Regions from separate parts of the Kocuria flava genome, predicted to be linked through region 1. Evidence: riboswitches for the same ligand, from Rfam matches in the RefSeq annotation. Region 1 holds a riboswitch; each other region holds the start of a gene.
What was found. Region 1 has a riboswitch for thiamine pyrophosphate ahead of AS188_RS15470 (ECF transporter S component). Riboswitches for the same ligand answer to the same signal wherever they lie in the genome.
Positions count from the first base shown of each region.

Region 2: another riboswitch for thiamine pyrophosphate. It lies ahead of thiC (phosphomethylpyrimidine synthase ThiC); the one in region 1 lies ahead of AS188_RS15470 (ECF transporter S component).
Region 3: another riboswitch for thiamine pyrophosphate. It lies ahead of thiM (hydroxyethylthiazole kinase); the one in region 1 lies ahead of AS188_RS15470 (ECF transporter S component).

Region 1 covers NZ_CP013254.1:3,462,752-3,470,111, forward strand. Annotated here, with positions in the region: gene AS188_RS15465 (ABC transporter ATP-binding protein) at 1-1,254, opposite strand, end outside; gene AS188_RS15470 (ECF transporter S component) at 1,251-1,871, opposite strand; TPP riboswitch at 1,951-2,072, opposite strand; gene AS188_RS15475 (DUF4235 domain-containing protein) at 2,293-2,559, opposite strand; gene mnhG (monovalent cation/H(+) antiporter subunit G) at 2,619-2,948, opposite strand; gene AS188_RS15485 (MrpF/PhaF family protein) at 3,011-3,280, opposite strand; gene AS188_RS15490 (Na+/H+ antiporter subunit E) at 3,280-3,981, opposite strand; gene AS188_RS15495 (Na+/H+ antiporter subunit D) at 3,978-5,618, opposite strand; gene AS188_RS15500 (Na(+)/H(+) antiporter subunit C) at 5,615-6,118, opposite strand; gene AS188_RS15505 (Na+/H+ antiporter subunit A) at 6,115-7,360, opposite strand, start outside.
Region 2 covers NZ_CP013254.1:2,307,495-2,314,854, reverse strand. Annotated here, with positions in the region: gene AS188_RS10315 (flavin reductase family protein) at 1-381, shown strand, start outside; gene AS188_RS10310 (4-hydroxyphenylacetate 3-hydroxylase N-terminal domain-containing protein) at 450-2,087, shown strand; gene catA (catechol 1,2-dioxygenase) at 2,240-3,139, shown strand; gene AS188_RS10300 (mandelate racemase/muconate lactonizing enzyme family protein) at 3,297-4,400, shown strand; gene catC (muconolactone Delta-isomerase) at 4,478-4,756, shown strand; TPP riboswitch at 5,009-5,118, shown strand; gene thiC (phosphomethylpyrimidine synthase ThiC) at 5,115-6,845, shown strand; gene AS188_RS10285 (hypothetical protein) at 7,059-7,328, shown strand.
Region 3 covers NZ_CP013254.1:2,667,619-2,674,978, reverse strand. Annotated here, with positions in the region: gene AS188_RS11915 (ribonuclease E/G) at 20-3,751, shown strand; TPP riboswitch at 3,989-4,083, shown strand; gene thiM (hydroxyethylthiazole kinase) at 4,074-4,943, shown strand; gene thiE (thiamine phosphate synthase) at 4,940-5,680, shown strand; gene AS188_RS11900 (bifunctional hydroxymethylpyrimidine kinase/phosphomethylpyrimidine kinase) at 5,677-7,254, shown strand.

The sequences.
Region 1 (7,360 bases):
GAGGCGGGGCCCGTGCTCGAGCTCCTCGCGCACGGTGGGGCGCAGGAACTGGTGCTCGGGCTCCTGGAAGACCGTCCCGATCCGGGCCACGAGCTCGCGCCCGCGCCACGCGAACGGGTCGGGCCCGGCGCCGCGGGCCAGTCCGGGGGCGGCCTCGACCCGCCCCCGGACCGGGGGCAGCAGCCCCGCGAGGGTCAGGGCGGTCGTGGACTTGCCCGCGCCGTTGGGGCCGGTCAGCGCGAGCACCCGCCCGCGGCGGAGCACGGCGTCCACCCCGGCGGCCGCCGTGGGCAGGTCCCGCCCGGCGGCCGCGTCGTCCACCGGGCGGCCGGTGCGCGCGGCCCGGCGGCGGGCCCGCAGCTGCCGCCGGGTCGGGCGGGTGCGCGAGACGGCCAGGTCCTCCCCCGTGAGCAGGGGCTCGGGTTCCGGCGCCCCGGGGGCCGGCCGCGGGGCCGGGCGGGTGGGCGGCACCCAGCCGGGCACCCACACGCCGGCCGCGCGCAGTTCGTCGCCGGCGGCGCCGAAGACCTCCGCGGGCGGGCCGTCGTGGCTGATCCCGCCGTCGCGGCCCAGGACGACGACGCGGTCCACGGCGTCGGCCCACACGGCGGTGCGGTGCTCGACGACCACGAGGGTCGCGCCGCTGCGCTCGAGGCACGCCAGGACGGCCTCCCGGACCTGCCGCACGCCGTCGGGGTCGAGGTTGGCGGTCGGCTCGTCGAGCAGCAGCAGGCCGGGGTCCGTGGCGACGGCGCCGGCGAGCGCGAGCCGCTGCTTCTGCCCGCCGGACAGGGCCGCGGTGGGGTGGTCCAGGGGCAGGTCCAGCCCCACCCGGTCGAGGGCCTCCCGCACCCGGGGCCAGATCTGCTCCCGGGGCACGGCGAGGTTCTCGAGGCCGAACGCGGTGTCGTCGCCCACGCGCGAGAGCACGACCCCCGACTCGGGGTCCTGCTGCACGAGCCCGGCCCGGCCCCGGGCGTGCTCGGGGTCCGTGCCGTCCACGAGCAGCTCGCCGAGGCGGGTCTGCCCGTCGTCGTCGTGGAGCACGCCCGCGAGGGCGTGCAGGAGGGTGGACTTGCCCGCGCCCGAGGGCCCGAGGAGCAGGACCCGCTCCCCCGGTTCCAGGACGAGGTCGATCCCGTGCAGGGAGGGCTCCGCCCGCCCGGGGTGGTGCCAGCCGAAGCCCCGGGCCTCGACCCGGGCGCCGCGGGCGGCGGGCCGGGCGCGGGCGGACGCGGCCGCGGTGGCCGTCACCGGCGCGCGGCCCGGCCGGAGGCGAGGCCGTCGAGCACGCCGGTGCGCGCGAGCGCCCGGACCGCGGCCCACATCAGCGCCCCCGCGAGCACGGCCCCGGAGAGCACGGCGAGGACGGCGTAGACGACCTGGTGGGAGAGGGCCCACTCGTAGTTGTAGATCAGGTTCTCGCTCACGCCCAGGAACAGCCCGCTGACGGCCCCGGCCAGGACGGCCACCAGCACGTCGAAGCGGCGGTAGCGCCACGCGGCGAGGACGAGCTCCGCGCCCAGGCCCTGGATCAGGCCGGAGAGGATCACGGTCCAGCCGAAGTGGGTGCCGAGCAGGCCCTGCAGCACGGCCGCGAGCAGCTCCACGAACAGCGCCGCGCCCGGCTTGCGGATCACGAGCCCGCCGAGCACGCCGGCCACGAGCCACCCGCCGGTGATCAGCCCGGTCGCGGGCGGGTAGGCCACGGCGGCGGCGGCCACGGCGGGGTAGAGCAGGTTGGACCAGGCCCAGAACACGACCGCGCACACGGCGGCGAGGACGGCGGCGACGACGATGTCGACGACCCGCCACGAGAGCCGGCGCGCGGGGCGGGTGCGGTCCGTGGGACGGTGGACGGTGGTGTTCACGGCGGTTGCCTCCTGGGCTCAGCGAGCCGATCGGTGCCAGGAGGGGAGGACGGCACGGCGCGCCGTGGCGCGCACGACCGTCCCGAGGTGCTCGACTCCCTTCGCCGGTGCTAACCGGAGCAGGTTCGAGGGTCTGCGGTGATCCGCACTCTCAGCGCTGTGCCGCCGTCGCCGGCGGGGTGCGCTCCCCTGTCGTTCAAGTGCCGCCCAGTCTACTGTGCCGGGGCCGCCGCCGGTACCCGGGCCGGTCGCGCGCGGGACCGGGGTGCTCTGGACGGGAGGCCCGGGACCGGTCTGCGCGGGACGGGGCTGCGCGGGACCGGGGCGCCCGGATCGGTGTGCGCCCGGGCGTGCGCGAGGGCGGGGCCCCGCTCCCGGTTCCCCGGGACGGAGGCCCCGCCCTCGCGCGCCGGCGGCGGGCTCAGACCTCGGAGCCGCTGGTGGCCTTCGGCTTGTTCTCCAGCTCGTAGACCTTGCGGCTGACGGCGACCTTGATGACCGTGCCGACGAGACCGGTCATCAGCGCCCAGATGATGATCCCCGTCCAGGCCTCGTCCGGGTCCGGGTTCTTGGCCGGGGGCTCCTGGCCCGTGACCTTCTTCCAGCCGGCGGCCAGGACCTTGTTCGTCAGGGCCACGCCGCCGAGGGAGGCGCCGGTGCCGAGCAGGTGCAGGATCTTGGTGTTCATGGGCGGGTGCTCCTTCTGGGTCGCGGGCCGGGGCGGGGGCCCCTGGGATCCGTCCCAGCCTAGCGCGTCCGCCCGGGGCCGTCAGTGTGCTGTCCGTCGGGGCCCACGCGGTTGAGCACCTCCTGCAGGTCGTCCTGGGTGAGGGTGTCGCGGTTGAGGTGCTTGGTGCGGTAGGTCGAGCGCCCCACCATGTGCGCCGAGACGGGAACCGTGAGCAGCTGGAACACCCACCCGAGCACGATCAGCGGGATCATCCACGCGTTGCGGCTGCCCAGGGCGACCGCGGTGAGCATCAGCAGCAGCCCGAATACCTGGGGCTTGGTGCCGGCGTGCATGCGGGTCAGCAGGTCGGGGAAGCGGACGAGGCCGACGGCCGCGGCCAGCGACATCAGGGCGCCGACCACGAGGCACACGGCCGTCGCGGCGTCCAGGACGGTCTCGGTCACGGGGCTCACCGCCCGTGCTCCGCGGTCTGGGTCGCGAAGCGGGCGACCGTCACGGAGCCGATGAAGCCCACGAGCGAGACGATGACCATGAGCACCAGGTTGTCCAGGTGCCCGTGGTAGGCCATGTCCACCGCGAGGGCGGCCGCGACGATCGCGAGCAGCACGTCGGTGGCCACGACCCGGTCCAGCAGGGACGGCCCTTTGGCGAGGCGGTAGAGGGTGCCGGCCGCGCCCAGGCTCAGCAGCACGGCGGCGATGCCCACGGCGATCTCCATCACGGGCGGTCCTCCTCTGTCCCGGGCACGGCCTGCCCGGCGGGTCGGTCGGTGGTCTCGGCCGCGGCCCCGTCGTCGTCGCCCCGGCCCCGCACGATCTGCTGCTGGGAGGTGATGGGGGCGCGGATCGCGGCGCTGTCCTGGGCCCTGCCCGTCCCGGGGCGGCGCTCCGCGCGCAGGGCCGCGAGCTCCTCCCGGGTGCCCATGATCCGGATCCAGGCCGCCTCGATGCGCAGCACGGCGCGGCGGAAGTCCTCGGCCTGCTCGGGGGTGCGGACGTTGAGGGCGTGGAAGTACAGGGTGCCGTTGGCCCGGTCGACCTCGATCACGAGGGATCCGGGGATCAGCGTCATGGTGTGCCCGGTCGCGGTGAGCAGCAGGTCGGAGCGCGTGCGCAGCTGTACGCCGACCACGGCGTTGCGCGTGCGCGGTCCCACGAGCAGCGCCACGAGCAGCACCTCGAAGCTGGCCTTCGCGACCTGCCACACGAAGGTGGCCGTGAACAGCGCGAAGTGCACGGGGTTGAACCGCCCGGAAAGCTGGACCGGCGGCAGGTAGAGCACCCAGGTGACGAGCAGGGCCAGCAGCGCCCCGAAGACCAGGTTGCCGGCCCGGAAGTCGCCCCACAGGGCGCCCCAGACGAGCACGAGCCACACCAGCAGGGGCAGCTCGACGAGCAGCGGGTTCCGGGGCCGGGTCACGGGGCCTCCTCCACCACGGGCTGCGGTCCCGTGGACAGGTCCAGGACCGCGCCGACGTAGCGCTCGGGGCGCACGAGGTTCTCCGCGGCGTTGTCCGCGAGCTGGAACAGCGGTCCGGCGAAGACGGTCAGGGCCACCCCGACGGCCACGAGCGCGGAGGTCGCCCCGAGCATCGACGGCGACATCAGCCGGACGTCGCCCTTGCCGCCGAAGCGGCCCGCCTGGTCGTCGACCCCGCCGGAGGTCAGCAGGAACCGGGAGCCGGCCGGCACGGGGGCCATCAGGATCGGGTCGGGGTACTCGGCGTCCTCCGGGGCGCGCAGGAAGGCGCGGTTCCACACGCGGATCAGCGCCATCAGCGTCAGCAGGGACACGAGCACGGCGCCGGCCACGAGGACGTAGGAGAGCCAGTCCCCGCGGGCCACGCCCGCCTGGAGCAGGCCCGCCTTGCCGAGGAACCCGGAGAACGGCGGGATCCCGCCGAGGTTGAGCGCGGGCACCAGGTAGAGCAGGCCCAGCAGCGGGGAGATGCGGGCCAGGCCCGCGAGGCGGTCCACGTTCGTGGACCCGCCGCGGCGCTCGATCAGCCCCGCCACGAGGAACAGGCTGGTCTGGATCACGATGTGGTGGGCCACGTAGTACACGGTGGCCGCGAGCGCCTCGGCGGTGCCGACGGCCACCCCGAAGATCATGTAGCCGATGTGGCTGATCAGCGTGAACGAGAGCATGCGCTTGATGTCGATCTGGGCGAGGGCGCCCAGGATGCCCACGACCATCGTCAGCAGCGCGACCGTCATCAGCAGCCCGTCGATGCGCTCGGCCGGGAACAGCAGGGTCTCGGTGCGGATGATCGCGTACACCCCGACCTTCGTCAGCAGGCCCGCGAACACGGCGGTGACGGGTGCGGAGGCCGTGGGGTAGGAGTCGGGCAGCCAGAAGGACAGGGGGAAGACGGCGGCCTTGATCCCGAAGGCGATCACGAGCATCAGGTGCAGCTGCAGCTGCGTGCCCACGGGCAGCTCGGCGAGCTTCACCGACAGGTCCGCCATGGTGATGGTGCCGGTGGCCCCGTAGATCATCGCGATGGTGATGAGGAACAGCACCGAGGAGATCACCGAGACGACCACGTAGGTGACGCCGGTGCGGATGCGTTGGACCGTCCCGCCCATCGTCATCAGCACGTAGGAGGCCACGAGCAGGATCTCGAAGCCGACGTAGAGGTTGAACAGGTCCCCGGCCAGGAAGGCGTTGGAGACCCCCGCCACGAGGATGAGGAAGGAGGGGTGGAAGATCGAGATCGGCCCCTCGTCGTCGCCGTCGGCCACGCCCTGGCCGGTCGCGTAGACGAGCACGGACAGCGAGACGACCGTGGAGACGACCAGCAGCAGGGAGGAGAGCTGGTCGACGACCATGACGATGCCCCACGGCGCCTCCCAGCCGCCCAGGTGCACGGCCTGGGGGCCGAGGTCCCAGGTGCCGACGAGCACGACCGTCTCGACGACGAGGCTGAGCACGAGCGCGCCGATCGCCACGGTCCGCTGCAGCCGGTTGCGCCGCAGCAGCAGCAGGTTCAGGGCGGCGCCGAGGAACGGGATGATCACGGCCAGCGGGGCCAGCTGCGCGGGGTTGAGGGTCATCGGGTCCCCTCCCGCCCGGCCGTCGGCGCGCCCGGGGCCTCGACGTCCTCGTCGGGGTCGCGCCCGGCCGCCTCGTCGCCGGGCGAGGTGTCGAACTCCGTGGTGTCGGCGGGGATCTCGGCGTCGTCCTCCACGTCGTAGGAGGACTGGCGCGCGACGCGGCGGTCCTCGACGTCGTCCTGGATCTCGTCGCGGCGCCCGAGCACCCACGAGCGGTAGATCATGCCGAGCAGGAACGCGGTCACGGCCAGGGAGATCACGATCGAGGTGAGGATCAGCGCCTGGGGCAGCGGGTCGCTGTAGTCCTCCCCCGCCAGGGCGGAGTCGTAGAGGGGCGCGGCGCCGGGGCGCCCGCCGGTGTGCAGGATCAGCAGGTTCGTGCCGTTGGTCAGCAGCACGATCCCGAGCAGCACGCGGGTCAGGGAGCGCTCGAGCAGCAGGTACACGCCCACGGTGTAGAGCACGCCCATCACGAGCAGCAGGGTCAGGTTCACGCTCACCGGGACCGCCCCCCGTCCTCGCCGGCCGGCGCTCCCGCCGTGGCCGGGCGCGACCCGGCGCGCGGCACGGGGGTGGCCCGGCGCCCGGAGAGCCGGATGCGCGTGCCGCCGGTGCGGCGGCGCCGGCGCACGGCGTCCTCCTCGACGCGCTCGTCGATCCGCCCGCCCAGGGAGCGGAGGATGTCGAGGATCAGGCCCACCACGATCAGGTAGACGCCGATGTCGAAGACGATGGCGCTGACGAACTTCTGCGGCCCGAACAGGAGCAGGTCGACCTCCCAGGTGTAGCTCTGCATGACGGACCCGCCGAGGAAGACCGGGGTGACCGCGTACAGCGCGGTGATCGCGAGCCCGGCACCGAGCATGGCGCCGGCGTTGATGGGCGTGGCCTGCTCGAGCTCGTAGCGCCCGCCGGCGAGGTAGCGCACGGCGAGGGCGAGCCCGGCGAGCAGGCCCCCGGCGAACCCGCCGCCGGGATCGTTGTGCCCGGCCACGAGCAGGTAGAGCGAGACCATCATGAAGGTGTGGAAGAGCAGGCGCGTGACGACCTCGAAGACGATCGAGCGCCGCTCGGGGGCCAGGGTGTGCCCGGCCAGCAGGAAGGGGTCCTCCTCGGCCGCGCCGGAGCGGGCGAAGCGGCGCGCGAGGGTCAGCTCCGCCTCCCGGCCCGTGTCGTCGAGGGCCTCGGCGCTGCGGGTGCGCAGCACGCGCATCTGCCCGGTGTCCGGGCCGGAGCGCACGATCCGGTCCCCGCGGCCGGTGACGAAGATCAGGGAGGCCACGCCGGTCGCGGCGAGCACGAGCACGCTGATCTCCCCGAAGGTGTCCCAGGCGCGGATGTCCACGAGGATCACGTTGACCACGTTCTGCCCGTCGCCGAGCTCGTAGGCCATCCGCGGCAGCTCGAGGGAGATCGGGTCCGCGGAGCGGGAGGAGATGCTGAAGGCCGCGAGCGCGGTCATGAAGACCCCGAAGGCCACGGCGATCCCGGCGCGCAGCGCCCGGTGACCGGTGGGGTTGCGGTGCCACAGCGGGGCGGGCAGGGAGCGCAGCGCGAGCACGAAGGCGATCAGGGAGACGGTCTCCACGAGGGTCTGGGTCAGCGCGAGGTCCGGGGCGCCCTGGAGCGCGAAGATCAGCGCCAGCCCGTAGCCGGTGACCGACACGAGCAGCACGGCCAGGAACCGCTTGCGCGCCAGCGGCACGAGCAGCGCCGCCACGACCATCACGACGCCGGCCACG
Region 2 (7,360 bases), 1.2 Mb from region 1:
AACAAGGCCTCCCAGTACCTGGAGGACGCCCCGTTCGCGATCAACATCATGGCCGCCGACCAGCTGAGGACCTGCCTGCACTTCGCCGGCAAGCCCATGAAGGACGCCCCGCGGTGGCGCTCCGAGGAGGGCATCCCGGTCCTGGAGGGCAACGCCGCGACCATCGAGTGCAAGCCCTGGAAAATCTACGACGGCGGCGACCACCTCATCGTCATCGGCGAGGTCACCGCCCTGGAGATCAACGACGTCGAACCCCTGCTGTTCGTCTCCGGGAAGTTCCGGGAGGTCGGCGGCTTCTCCGGCGGCAGCCCCTGGGAGGGCTGCGGCGACAGCCTGGCCACCGGCTGGTTCGAGGGATCCACCTCGTTCCGGTCCTTCTGACCCCTTGCCCACATCCCGCTCCGGGTCCTACCCGCCCGTTCCGGCACCACCCTCGAAGGAGAGAACCCATGACCGCCACGCCCGACACCGACCGCCAGCCCCGTTCCGGCGACATGTCCGAGCGCACCACCCCGGCCGACCCGAAGCTGCCGATGACCGGGGACGAGTACATCGAGTCCATCAAGGACGGCCGGGAGGTCTACCTGCACGGGGAGCGCGTCGAGGACGTCACCACCCACCCGGCCTTCCGCAACTCCGTGCGCATGGTCGCCCGCCTCTACGACGGCTTCCACGACCCCGCCACCTCCGAGAAGCTGCTCTCCGACACCGACACCGGTTCCGGGGGCAGGACCCACCCCTTCTTCAAGGTGCCGAAGTCCGTGGAGGATCTCAAGGAGTCGAGGACCGCGATCGAGACCTGGGCGCGGATGACCTACGGCTGGCTGGGCCGCTCCCCCGACTACAAGGCGGCGTTCCTGGGCACCCTCGGGGCCATGCCGGAGTTCTACGCCCCGTACCAGGAGAACGCCCAGCGCTGGTACAAGGAGTCCCAGGAGAGCGTCTCCTACTGGAACCACGCGATCATCAACCCCCCGGTGGACCGCCACCTGCCGCCGGACCAGGTCGAGGACGTCTTCATGAAGGTGGAGAAGGAGACCGACAACGGCGTGGTCGTCTCCGGGGCCAAGGTTGTGGCCACCGGCTCGGCCATCACCAACTTCAACTTCATCTCCCACTACGGGCTGCCGATCAAGAAGCCGGAGTTCGCCCTGATCTGCACGGTGCCCATGGACGCCCCGGGCATCAAGCTGATCTCGCGGACCTCCTACGCCCAGAACGCCGCCGTCACCGGCACCCCGTTCGACTACCCGCTGTCCTCGCGCATGGACGAGAACGACGCGGTGTTCGTCTTCGACAAGGTGCTGGTGCCGTGGGAGAACATCTTCGCCTACGGCGATCCCGACCAGATCAACGGCTTCATGCCCCAGACCGGGTTCATCCAGCGCTTCACCTTTCAGGGCTGCATTCGCCTGGCCGTGAAGCTGGACTTCATCGCGGGGCTGCTGCTGAAGGCCCTCGAGATCGGCGGCACCCAGGACTTCCGCGGCGTGCAGGCCCGCGCCGGGGAGGTCATCGGCTGGCGCAACCTGTTCTGGGGCCTGGTCGACGCGATGATGCTCAACCCGGATCCCGGGCCGAACGGGTCCGTGCTGCCGAAGATGGACTACGGGCTGGCCTACCGGATGTTCATGGCCCAGGGCTACCCGCGGATCAAGGAGATCATCGAGCAGGACGTCGCCTCCGGGCTGATCTACCTGCCCTCGGGATCCCTGGACTTCAAGAACGCCGAGATCCGCCCCTACCTCGACAAGTACGTGCGCGGGTCCAACGGCATCCAGGCCGTGGACCGGGTCAAGCTCATGAAGCTGCTGTGGGACGCGATCGGCTCCGAGTTCGGCGGCCGCCACGAGCTCTACGAGCGCAACTACTCGGGCAACCACGAGAACGTGCGCGTGGAGATGCTCATGCACGCCAAGAACAGCGGCGCGACCGACACGATGCACGGCATGGTCGAGGACTGCATGGCCGAGTACGACCTCGACGGCTGGACCGTCCCGGACCTCTTCGACGGCTCCGACGTCAACGCCTACCTCCAGCGCGACCGCGACCGCACCGGACTCGGCGGCGCCCTCCGCGACCGCTGACCCGTCGCACCCTGACTGCCCGCGGCCCCAGGATGTCGTCTGCCTGGGGCCGCGGGCCACCACCCACCGTCACGGCGGGCCCCGCTGGAGGCGCGCCCGTCGCGACAACAACACCTCATGTCCAACGACAGACCACAAGGAGCGTGGAGACCATGACCAACCCCCAAACCGAGGCCGTTTCGACAGATGCCCGCCGAGAGAACGAGGGCACGGCGGTCGAGGCCGGCTCCAAGGCCACCGAGCGCTTCGCGGCCTCGGGCAAGCTGGCCAGGCTCGACGTCCCCAAGGAGCGCGTGTCGCTGCTGGCGGGCGCGGCGATCAAGGCGATCAACGACATCGCCGTGGAGCACCAGGTCACCTACGAGGAGTACAACGCGCTCAAGGCGTGGCTGATCAAGGTCGGCACCGACGGGGAGTGGCCGCTGTTCCTGGACGTGTGGCTGGAGCACACCATCGAGGACGTCAACTCCGCCGAGCGTCCCGGCGCGGTGGGCACCATCGAGGGCCCCTACTACGTCCCGGACTCCCCGGTGCTGCCCACCCCGGCCACGCTGGAGATGCGCGAGGACGAGGAGGGCACCCCGCTGCTGTTCAAGGGCCACTTCACCGACACCGAGGGCAACCCGATCAAGGACGCCCAGGTGGAGATCTGGCACGCCGACGCGGCCGGGTTCTACTCCCAGTACGCCCCGGGGCTGCCGGAGTGGCTGTTCCGCGGGACCGTGAAGGCCGACGAGAACGGCTACTTCGAGATCAACACGATGCGCCCGGCCCCCTACCAGATCCCCACCGACGGGGCCTGCGGGCAGCTGATCGCCGCGGCCGGGTGGCACGCCTGGCGCCCGGCGCACATCCACATCAAGGTCTCGGCCCCGGGCTACCAGCTGGTCACCCAGCAGCTGTACTTCCCGGGCGACCCGCACAACGAGGACGACATCGCCTCGGCGGTCAAGCCCGAGCTGATGCTCGACCCGGCCCCGCGCACCGACGGCAGGGTCGGCGAGGAGGTCGTCTACGACTACGTCCTCGCCAAGGAAGGGCAGGTCAAATAAACCGGGGCGCTGCTTACAGACCTGCTGCCCTTCGTCGGCATCCTCGGGGCAGGTGCTCCGAGGATGCCGCCGGCCTCTAGCCAAGGCGCGCCGGTCCCCGCATCGACATCACCAACATTGACGTCAACCGCCCGCCCAGGAAAGGGTCCGCCCGCCCATGAAGATCGCAGCCATCGAGGCGATCCCCTACTCGATCCCCTACCTCCACCCGCTGCACTTCGCCTCCGGAGCCGTCCACGAGGCCGACCACGTCCTGGTGCGCATCACCACCGACGACGGGATCGTCGGCACCGCCGACACCCCGCCGCGGCCCTACACCTACGGAGAGACCCAGAAGTCCATCGTGGCCGTCGTCGAGGACCTCTTCGCCCCCCAGCTGGTGGGCCTGGACGTCCTCGACCGCGAGAAGGCCCAGGCGGTGATGGCCCGCACGGTCCACAACGAGACCGCCAAGGGCGCGGTGGACATCGCCCTGTGGGACGTCATCGGCCAGGCCCTGGGGCAGCCGGTGTCGAAGCTGCTGGGCGGGTACACCGACTCGATGCGCGTCTCCCACATGCTCGGCTTCCAGCCCGCCGCCGAGCTGCTGGACCTGGCCCTCGAGTTCCGCGAGACCTACGGGATCACCACCTTCAAGCTCAAGACCGGCCGCCGCCCGCTGTCCCTGGACGTCGAGGCCGCCCGGGTGCTGCGCGAGGGCCTGGGCGAGGACGCCGAGATCTACATGGACGCCAACCGCGGCTGGTCCGCCAACGAGGCCGCCGAGGTGCTGCGGCGCACCGCCGACCTCGGCCTGCAGTTCCTCGAGGAGCCCGACGACGCCCGCGAGGTCCTCGGCCGCCGCCGGCTGGTGGAGCACTCGACGATCCCCATCGCCGCCGACGAGTCCGCCCCGAACCTGGGGGAGGCCGCCCGGGAGATCCTCACCGGCGGGGCGAACCTGCTGGCGGTGAAGACCGCCCGCTCCGGCTTCACCGAGGCCGCGAAGATCGTGGGCCTGGCCGAGGGCATGGGCGTGGACGTCTACGTGGGCAACCAGATCGACACCCAGGTCGGCACGGTCGCCTCCGTGGTCTTCGGCGCCGCCCTGGTCCACACCTCGAAGCGGGCCGGGGAGCTGTCCAACTTCCTGGACATGTCCGACGACCTCCTCGCCGAGCCCGTGGTCATCGCCGAGGGGCGGATCCGCGTCCCGGACGTGCCCGGGGTGGGCACCGCCGTGGACGAGGACAAGCTCGCCCGCTACCGCACCGACCGGTAGACCCGGCCCGCGCACCCGGCCCGGGAACCGATCCCGGACACCGGTCCCGAACACCCATCCCGACGGAAGGACGCACCGTGAAGTACCTGGTCCACATGGACATCCACCTGCCCACCGACATGCCCGCCGAGGAGGCCGCGGAGATCAAGGCCACCGAGAAGGCCTACTCGCAGGAGCTGCAGCGCTCCGGGAAGTGGCCGGAGATCTGGCGCGTGGTGGGCGAGTACGCCAACTACTCGCTCTTCGACGTCGACTCCCACGACGAGCTGCACGACATCCTGCAGAACCTGCCGCTGTTCCCCTACATGGACATCACCGTGGTGCCCCTGGCCAAGCACCCCTCCGACGTGAAGTAGCGGCGCGCAGCAGTCTGCGTGAAGCAGGGCGGATCGCCCGCGCGGAGCGGCGACCGACGGTAGGTCGGCCACCAGGTGTCGCTGGAAGCGTTGGCACGATAGGAGCGCTCACCCACCCAGACCTTGGGCGCCTGCGCCCCAGCCGTGTCGGTGACTTCGGCCGAGGGGAGTCGTCTTAACCGTTGGGCGCGGCAGTCCCGGACGCGGTGGTCATCTGGATGGTGACCGATTTCCCGGGGGTGTTAGGGTCGGTGTCATCCACACGGGAGCCCTATTGCAGGGGCTGAGATCGGGCTGAGGCAGCCTGCGACCGTCGAACCTGTCCGGGTAATGCCGGCGAAGGAAGAGGAACCCCATCATGAGCGCATCTGCTCAGTCTGCTCTGACGCATGTCCACGATCCGGAGCACGACCTCCGCGTGCCGGTCACCGAGATCACCATGGGGGACAGCCCCGGTAACACCCCGAATCCCCCACTGCAGGTCTATCGCACGGCCGGTCCCGGCAGTGACCCGGTCGTGGGGTTACCACCGCTGCGGGAGTCCTGGATCGCCGGCCGAGGTGACGTGCAGGCCTACGCGGGCCGGGTGCGGAACTTGCTCGACGACGGTCGCACCGCGATCCGCCGAGGGGCCGCCTCCCAGGAGTGGAAAGGCGCCCGCCCGGTCCCGCTGCGAGCCCGGGACGGCCGAACCGTCACACAGATGCACTACGCCCGCGCCGGGATCATCACCCAGGAGATGCGGTTCGTGGCGCTGCGGGAGAACTGCGCGGTGGAACTGGTCCGCTCCGAGCTGGCAGCGGGGCGGGCGATCATCCCCGCCAACATCAACCACCCCGAGGCCGAGCCGATGATCATCGGGCGGGCGTTCTTGGTGAAGATCAACGCCAATATCGGCAACTCCGCCGTCACCAGCTCGATCGCCGAGGAGGTGGACAAGATGCAGTGGGCCACGCGGTGGGGCGCGGACACCGTGATGGACCTGTCCACCGGTGAGGACATCCACACAACCCGGGAGTGGATCATCCGCAACTCCCCGGTGCCCATCGGGACCGTGCCGATCTACCAGGCCCTGGAGAAGGTCAACGGGGAAGCCGACGCGTTGACCTGGGAGATCTTCCGCGACACGGTGATCGAGCAGTGCGAACAGGGCGTGGACTACATGACCATCCACGCCGGGGTGTTGCTGCGCTATGTGCCGCTGACCGCCGAGCGGGTCACCGGCATCGTTTCCCGCGGGGGTTCGATCATGGCCGGGTGGTGCCTGGCCCACCACCGGGAGAACTTCCTCTACACCCACTTCGAGGAGCTCTGCGAGATCTTCGCCCGCTACGACGTCGCCTTCTCCCTCGGCGACGGCCTGCGCCCGGGGTCGATCGCTGATGCCAACGACGCCGCGCAGTTCGCCGAGCTGGACACCCTGGCCGAACTCACCGCCCGGGCCTGGAAGCACGACGTGCAGGTCATGGTCGAAGGCCCCGGGCACGTGCCCCTGCACCTGGTGCGGGAGAACGTGGAACGCCAGCAGCGGTTGTGCCACGGCGCCCCCTTCTACACCCTGGGCCCGCTGGTCACCGACATCGCCCCGGGCTATGACCACATCACCTCCGCGATCGGGGCCACCGAGATCGCCCGCTACGGCACGGCCATGCTCTGCTACGTCACCCCGAAGGAGCACCTGGGGCTGCCGAACAAGGACGATGTGAAGACCGGGGTGATCACCTACAAGATCGCCGCCCACGCCGCCGATCTGGCCAAGGGCCACCCCGGAGCCGCGGAACGTGACGACGCGCTGTCGAAGGCCCGCTTCGAGTTCCGCTGGCGCGATCAGTTCGCCCTGTCCCTGGACCCGGACACCGCCGAGGCCTTCCACGACGAGACGCTGCCGGCCGAACCGGCCAAGACCGCCCACTTCTGCTCAATGTGCGGGCCGAAGTTCTGCTCCATGCGCATCTCCCAGGACATCCGCGACCGCTTCGGCGGCCCACAGGAGCAAGCGGCCCGAGCCGGTATGCAAGCCAAGTCCGCCCAGTTCCGGGCGTCCGGGAACAAGGTCTATCTCGAGGTGCCGACGACCCCCACCATGTGAGGGATTCACCCACCGCATGCGCTGACCCATGAGGCGGCAGACGTTGCGCTGCTCGGGCCAAGGGGCACGAGCAGCGCAATGCCTGCCATGCACCCCCGATCGCCCCCACACACGACGACACACCGGGAGCCGGTTCCGCACCCAGCCCCTCTTCGAGGTCCCAGCGCGGAGACAACCCCGAGACCCCCTATTCAGGAAGAAACGATCCACTTGATGCCGAACGACACGCCCACAGACCACGACGACACGTGCTTGGACGAGGCCGACGCTCTTCGACGGCGCATCAACGACCTCACCGACCGGATCCACACGCTCATCATGGACCGTGGCGCGGCGGTGCAAGAACGCAACCACGCCATGTACACCCTGCACCGGAAAGGGGCGAGCATCGAAGAGTTGGCGGAACTGACCGGGATTCACCACGACGACGTCGCCGACTTCGTGCACAGGGCGCCCCCCCTCGACGGGCCCATGATGTCGTAGACGTCACGCCGCCCGGACCCGTTGTGCGCAGG
Region 3 (7,360 bases), 800 kb from region 1:
GCAGGAGCACATTTCGCACATGGATGCCGAACAGGTGAACCCGGCCGGGGCCCAGGACGCCCTGGAACCCGGTCAGCAGCACGCACACAACGAGGCCCGCGGCCAGCAGCCGCCCGCCGGCGCACAGGAGGCCCCGGCCACCGGTCCCGGTGAGGAGGAGGCCCCCGCGACCGGAGCGGCCGAGACCCCCGCGGCGGGAAGCCCCGGGCAGGAGGCCCCCGCGGCCGAGCCCGTCGGGCAGGACGCCCCCGCGATCGGAGCGGCCGAGAACCCCGCGGCGGGAAGCCCCGCGCAGGAGGCCCCCGTAGCCGGGCCCGCGGCGCACGAGGACCCGGCGAACGGCGCCGCCGCAGCTCCGGACACCGGCACCGCCGGTCACGGGGGTGCGGCCGTGGAGGCCGCCGGAGCGGGGCCCGCCACGGAGACCGCCGCGACCGGCGCGGAGCCCGTAGCGGCCGGCGCCGAGGCCGCAGCGGCGCAGGCCGCCGCGGCCCCGGCCGCGCAGGAGCCGGACGCACAGGAGCCGGACGCCCCGGCACCGCAGGGGACCGGCGCGGCGCGGACCGAGACCGACGTCCTCGACGTCGCCCCCGGCACGGCCCTGCCGGGCGAGCCCGAACCGCTGGCCGCCGCGCAGGAGGAGGCCGCGCCCGAGCACCCGGCGCCGGGCACGCCCGGGGCCGAGGAGGCGGCGGAGGACCTCGAGCCCGCAGGCCAGGCAGCCGACGAGGGTCCGCGCAGCACCCCCGGTGACCGTCAGCCGGACGCCCCGGAGCGGAGCGGCACCGGACCGCAGGACGCGGAACCGGACGCCGAGCAGGAGCCCGGGACGACGGATGCCCCGCACCGGGACGCCGACGGGACGGCTGCGCAGCGGCCGGACACCGACCGGCACGCCGCGCAGCCCGCGGACGCCGACGGGACCGCCGCGCAGCGGCCGGTCCCGGAGCAGGAGCCCGGGGCGCCGGAGCCCGAGCAGGACGAGGATCCCCTGACCGCCCTGAGCTCGGCCGTCACGGCCACCTCGATCATGTTCCACGCCCCGGACCTGGACCAGATCCGGCAGGCGGCGGAGGCCCGGGCGGCCCGCCGCCGGGAGGCCCGCCGCCACCGCGAGGAGGAGGCCTCGTTCGAGGACCAGGGCGACGGCGTGGACGCCGAGACCGCCGAGGCCGAGGACGAGGGCGGGGAGCAGCCCGACGGACCCGTCACGAGCCGGCGGCGGCGCCGGCGCCGCCGCGGGGACGTCGACATGGAGCTCGTGGGCGGCAGCGACGACGACCCGCCCAACACCGTCACCCGCGTGCGCGCCCCGCGCGGCGCGGAACCGGCCGGGCCCGACCAGGTCGTGGCCGTGAAGGGCTCCACCCGCCTCGAGGCCAAGAAGCAGCGCCGCCGCGAGTCCCGCCAGACGGGCCGCCGGCGCCAGGTGATCACCGAAGCCGAGTTCCTCGCCCGGCGCGAGTCGGTCGAGCGGCAGATGCTCGTGCGCCAGAAGGACAACCGGATCCAGATCGGCGTGCTCGAGGACGGGGTGCTCGCCGAGCACTTCGTCTCCCACACGCAGCAGGACTCCCTGATCGGCAACGTCTACGTCGGCAAGGTCCAGAACGTGCTGCCCTCCATGGAGGCCGCGTTCATCGACATCGGACGGGGCCGCAACGCCGTGCTCTACGCCGGCGAGGTCAACTGGGACGCGTCGCGCCTCGAGGGCGGCCCGCGCCGGATCGAGAACGCCCTGAAGTCCGGGGACTCGGTGCTCGTGCAGGTCACCAAGGACCCGGTCGGGCACAAGGGCGCGCGGCTCACGAGCCAGATCTCCCTGCCCGGGCGCTACCTCGTCTACGTGCCCGGCGGGTCGATGACCGGCATCTCCCGCAAGCTGCCCGACGTCGAGCGCAACCGGCTGAAGAAGATCCTCAAGGACCGGCTGCCGGACGGCGCCGGGGTGATCGTGCGCACCGCGGCCGAGGGCGCCTCCGAGGAGGAGCTCACCCACGACATCAACCGGCTGCGGGCGCAGTGGGAGCAGATCCAGGAGCGGGCGGGCTCCTCCAAGACCCTCGCCCCCGAGATGCTCTACGCGGAGCCGGACCTGACCATCAAGACCGTCCGGGACGTGTTCAACGAGGACTTCACGACGATGGTCGTCCAGGGCGAGGAGGCCTGGGACAACATCGAGGCCTACGTGACCTACGTGGCCCCGGACCTCCTGGACCGGCTCAAGCGCTGGGACGAGGACGAGGACCTGTTCGTGCACTACCGGGTGGAGGAGCAGATCCAGAAGGCGCTGGACCGCAAGGTCTACCTCCCCTCGGGCGGCTCGCTCGTGATCGACCGCACCGAGGCGATGACCGTCGTCGACGTCAACACGGGCAAGTTCACCGGCTCCGGCGGCAACCTCGAGGAGACCGTCACCAAGAACAACCTCGAGGCAGCCGAGGAGATCGTGCGGCAGCTGCGCCTGCGCGACATCGGCGGGATCATCGTCATCGACTTCATCGACATGGTCCTCGAGTCCAACCGCGACCTCGTGCTCCGGCGCCTCGTCGAGTGCCTGGGGCGCGACCGCACCAAGCACCAGGTCGCCGAGGTCACCTCGCTGGGCCTCGTGCAGATGACCCGCAAGCGCATGGGCACGGGCCTGCTCGAGGTCTTCTCGGAGCCGTGCGAGCACTGCGCCGGCCGCGGGGTCGTCGTCCACGACCACCCGCTCGAGGGCCGCGCCGGCGGGTCCGGCTCCGAGTCCCGCGAGCAGCGCCCGAACCGCACCGAGCGCAAGCGCAGCCGCCGCGGCGGCGCCGAGCAGCCGCCGCGGGCCGAGGCCCGCCCGGCCGAGGCGGATCCCGCGGAGAAGGCGAAGGCCGAGGCGGCCCGCACCGCGTTCGCGACCATCGCCGCCGCCACCCACCACGAGGTGCCGGCCGAGACCGCCGCCGAGGACGCGGCGGCCGGAACGGCTCCCGCGGCGGAGGGGGCCCGGGGCGAGGAGGGCGAGGGCCGCTCGGAGGGGTCCGGACGCTCCCGCAAGAAGCGGCGCGGCAAGCGCAGCCGCAACCGGGGCCAGGGCGGCGAGTCCGCGCAGCGGCCGGAGCCCGGGGACCGCGAGGAGCCCCGCGGCGAGGACCGTGGCGGCGAGCGCGCCGGGGACCGTGGCGAGGACCGCGGTCAGGACCGCGGGGCCGCGCCCGAGCAGCAGGACGGCGCCGCGTCGCGCCTGACGATCAAGGGCGAGGTCATCGAGCTCCCGCAGGGCCACGCCGCGGCCGGCGAGCAGCCCGGGCGCCCTGCGGAGGGCGCCCGGCTGACGCTGGACTCCCTGGCCGACGCCTTCGGTGCCCCGGCGGACGCGCAGGCCGAGACCCCGGCGCGCCGTGCCCCCGAGCCCGAGCCGGCCCCGCGGCAGGAGCGCGCCCCGCGGCAGGAGCGCGCCCCGCGGGAGAAGCCCGCCCGCCGGGCGGAGCAGCCCCGCCAGGCGGAGCAGCCGCGGCAGGAGGAGCCGGCCCGCCCGGAGGAGCCCGCACGGCCCCGTCGTCGTTCCCGCCGGGCCAGCGCCCCGGCCGGACGGGCGGGCGAGGCGACGGTCACCGCCGAGGAGGCCGCGGCCGCCGAGGGCGCCCGCCACGTCGCGAAGCTGCCCGCCCGGCCCGCCGGGCAGGAGCGCCCGCAGGGCTCCGGTGCCCCGACCATCGTGGGCGTCGGCGTCAAGGCCGAGGACCTCACCAGCGGCCGTCCCGCCGGCGAGGGCTGAGCCCCGGCGCCCGACCCTGCAGCACCCGGAAGGACCCCGGCCCGCGCGGCCGGGGTCCTTCCCCGTCCCGGTCCCGGCGCGGGGACCGCGCACGGACCCCGTCCGGGCGGCCGGGGCAGCCTACCGACCGGGGCCGTCCCCGCCCCGACCGCCGAACCGCCGGGCCCCGCGCCGGGCACGCCGCACCGGTCCGGACCCGCCGGGCCCCGCGCCGCACGGATGGCTAGACTGGCAGGACCACGTGACACGGGGTGCCGCGAGCAGCGGCTGAGATCACACCCGTCGAACCTGATCTAGTCAGTACTAGCGAAGGGATGTCGCAATGCGCGATGCCGTCTCCACCTCCCCGCCGCGGCCCGGGAGCGCCGCGCCCCCGGACCCCGCCCTCGCCGAGGCCGCCGCCGCGGCCCTCGAGCGGCTGCGCACGGCCGCCCCGCTCGTGCAGTGCATCACCAACACGGTGGTCGCCAACGTCACCGCCAACGTCCTGCTCGCCGTGGGCGCGTCCCCGGCGATGACCGACATCCAGGGAGAGGGCGGGGTGTTCGCCGAGCTCGCCGACGGGCTGCTCGTGAACACCGGCACGCCCTCCGCCGAGCAGCGCGGGGCGGCCTACGAGGCCGTCGGCGCCCGCTCCCGCGCGGGCCGGCCCTGGGTGCTGGACCCGGTGGCCGTCGGCGCGCTGCCCGTGCGCACCGCCCTCGCCCGCGACCTGCTCGCCTTCCGCCCGGCGGTGGTGCGCGGCAACGCGTCCGAGGTGATCGGCCTCGCCGGCGGCGCCGGCGGCCGCGGCACGGACGCCACCGACGACGTCGACGCGGCGCGCGGTGCCGCCGCCGAGCTGGCCGCACGGGCCGGGTGCGCGGTCGCCGTGTCCGGACCCGTGGACCTGGTGCGCTCCGCCGGCGGGACGGTCGTGCGCGTCCCCCACGGGAGCGCGCTGCTGACCCGCATCACCGGCGGCGGCTGCGCCCTCGGGGCCCTGACGGCCGCGTTCACCGCCGTGGCGGAGGATCCGGCGGCCGCGGCCGTCGCGGCCACCACCGTCTACACCCTGGCCGCCGAGGACGCCGCGGGCGCCGCCGGGGGGCCGGGCTCCTTCGCCGTGGCCCTGCTGGACCGGCTGCACGGGATCACCCCGGAGCAGGTCGCCGCCCGGGCCCGGCTCGTGCGCGAGGAGGACGACCGGTGAGCGCCCGCCTCGACCCCGCGGCCCTCGTCCTGCACCTCGTGACCGACACCGCCCTCAGCGCCCCGCGCCAGGTCCCCGACGTCGTCGCGGCCGCCGTGGCCGGTGGCGCCGGCATGGTCCAGGTCCGGGACAAGCACGCCTCCGCCCGCGAGCTCACGGCCCTGCTCGTGGCCGTGGCCGAGCGCGTGGGCCGTGCGGTGCCCGTGCTCGTCGACGACCGCGCCGACGTCTACCTCGCGGCCCGGGCCGCGGGGGCCCCCGTGGCGGGGGTGCACGTGGGGCAGGCCGACCTGCCCGTCGAACTCGCCCGCCGCGTCGTGGGCCCGGACGCGGTCCTGGGCCTGAGCGCGGCCTCGGCCGGGGAGCTGGCCGCCGCCTCGGCGCTGCCCCCGGGCACCGTGGACTACCTCGGCGTGGGCGCCGTGCACGCCACGCGCACCAAGCCCGACCACCCCGCGCCGCTCGGGGTCGAAGGCTTCGCCCGCGCCGCCGCCCGCACGGGCCTGCCGTGCCTGGCCATCGGCGGGGTGCGCGTCGAGGACGCCGCCCCGCTGCGCACCGCCGGGGCCGCCGGGCTCGCGGTGGTCTCGGGGATCTGCGCCGCCCCGGACCCCGCCGCCGCGGCCGCCCGCTACGTGCGGGCCTTCACCGCGTCCGGCCGCGCGCCGGGCGCCGGGCCGGACGGGCCGCCGGAACCGGCCGCCGCCGGCCCCGCCGCGGGGGAGGGGGCCCGGTGAGCGCGCGCGTGCCCCGCGTCCTGGCCGTGGCCGGCACCGACCCCACCGGCGGGGCGGGCCAGCACGCGGACCTGAAGTCGATCGCCGCGATGGGCGGCTACGGGATGAGCGCCGTGACCGCCGTCGTCGTGCAGAACACCCTCGGCGTGCGCTCGGTGCACGTCCCGCCCGCCGAGGTCCTCACCGCCCAGCTGGAGGCGGTCAGCGACGACGTCGTGGTCGACGCCGTGAAGATCGGCATGCTCGGCTCGGTGCCCGTGATCGAGGCCGTCGCCCGGTGGCTGGCGCAGCACCGTCTGCCGGTCGTGGTGCTCGACCCGGTCATGGTCGCCACCAGCGGCGGGCGCCTGCTCGAGCCCGACGCCGAGGACGCCCTGCGCGCCGTGCTCGGGCTCGCCGACCTCGTCACCCCCAACCTGCAGGAGCTGGCCGTGCTGGCGGGGGAGGACCCGGCCCCGTCGTGGACCGCCGCGCTCGCGCAGGGCCACCGCGTGGCCCGGACCCACGACGTGCTCGTACTCGTCAAGGGCGGGCACCTCGCCGGGGACCGGACCCCGGACGCCCTCGTGGGGCCCGGCTCGCCGGAGCCCCTCGTGGCCCTCGACGGCGCCCGCGTGCCCACGGCCAACTCCCACGGCACCGGCTGCTCCCTCTCCTCGGCCCTGGCCACCCTCCAGGTGCGGCACGGGGACTGGCCGACGAGCCTGCGGATCGCCCGCGAGTGGCTGCGCGGCGCGCTGGCGGAGGCCGACGGGCTCGAGGTGGGCGGCGGCAGCGGACCGGTCCACCACTTCCACCACGTCCAGGACGCCCTCGCGTCCTGGGGCACGGCACCGGAGCGGTTCAGCGAGGAGCTGTGGGCCGACTCCGCCGGGGTGCGCCGGCAGATCGAGGAGCTGGAGTTCGTGCGCCGGCTCGGCGACGGCCGGCTCGCGCCGGAGCCGTTCCTGGCCTACCTCGACCAGGACCTGCAGTACCTGGAGCACTACGGCCGGGCGCTGGCCCAGCTGGCGGCGCGCGCCCCGGACGAGGCCTCCCGGCGGTTCTTCGCCGCGGGCTCGCTGAGCTGCACCGAGACGGAGGCGCAGCTGCACCGGGCCCGGCTGCGCCAGGCCGGGCGGGAGCGCCCCGCCGCCGCCGGGCCGACCACCCGCCGGTACACCGCGTTCCTGCTGGCGGCCACGGCCGCCGAGCCGTACCCGGTGGGCCTGGCCGCGGTGCTGCCGTGCTACTGGGTCTACGCGGAGGTCGGACGCCACCTCCAGGGGCTGGCCGAGGCCGCCGGGCACGCCGAGCACCCGTACGCGGACTGGCTGGCCACCTACGCCGACGAGGGCTTCCAGGAGGCCACCCGCACGGCCCGCCGGCTGCTCGACGAGGCGGCCCGGGAGGCCTCCCCGGCGCTGCGCGAGCGGATGCGGGAGGCGTTCCTGGAGGCGTGCGCGCTCGAGCGGGACTTCTTCGCGGCACCCCTCGAACCGCCGCTCGCCGGCACCGCCGCCGGGCCGGGCGGACAGGGGCGTGCCGGGGCCGGGGCGGCGGGTCGTTTGCCGCGGGTTGGCGCGATCGAGTAGTCTTGACCCTCGGTGCCATGCCTGGTGCGCGCGCGTTCGACTCCGGACGCCCCGCCCGGCGGCACATGCGGGTGCAGTTCCTGAAATTGCGGCGACCCTGCGCTGA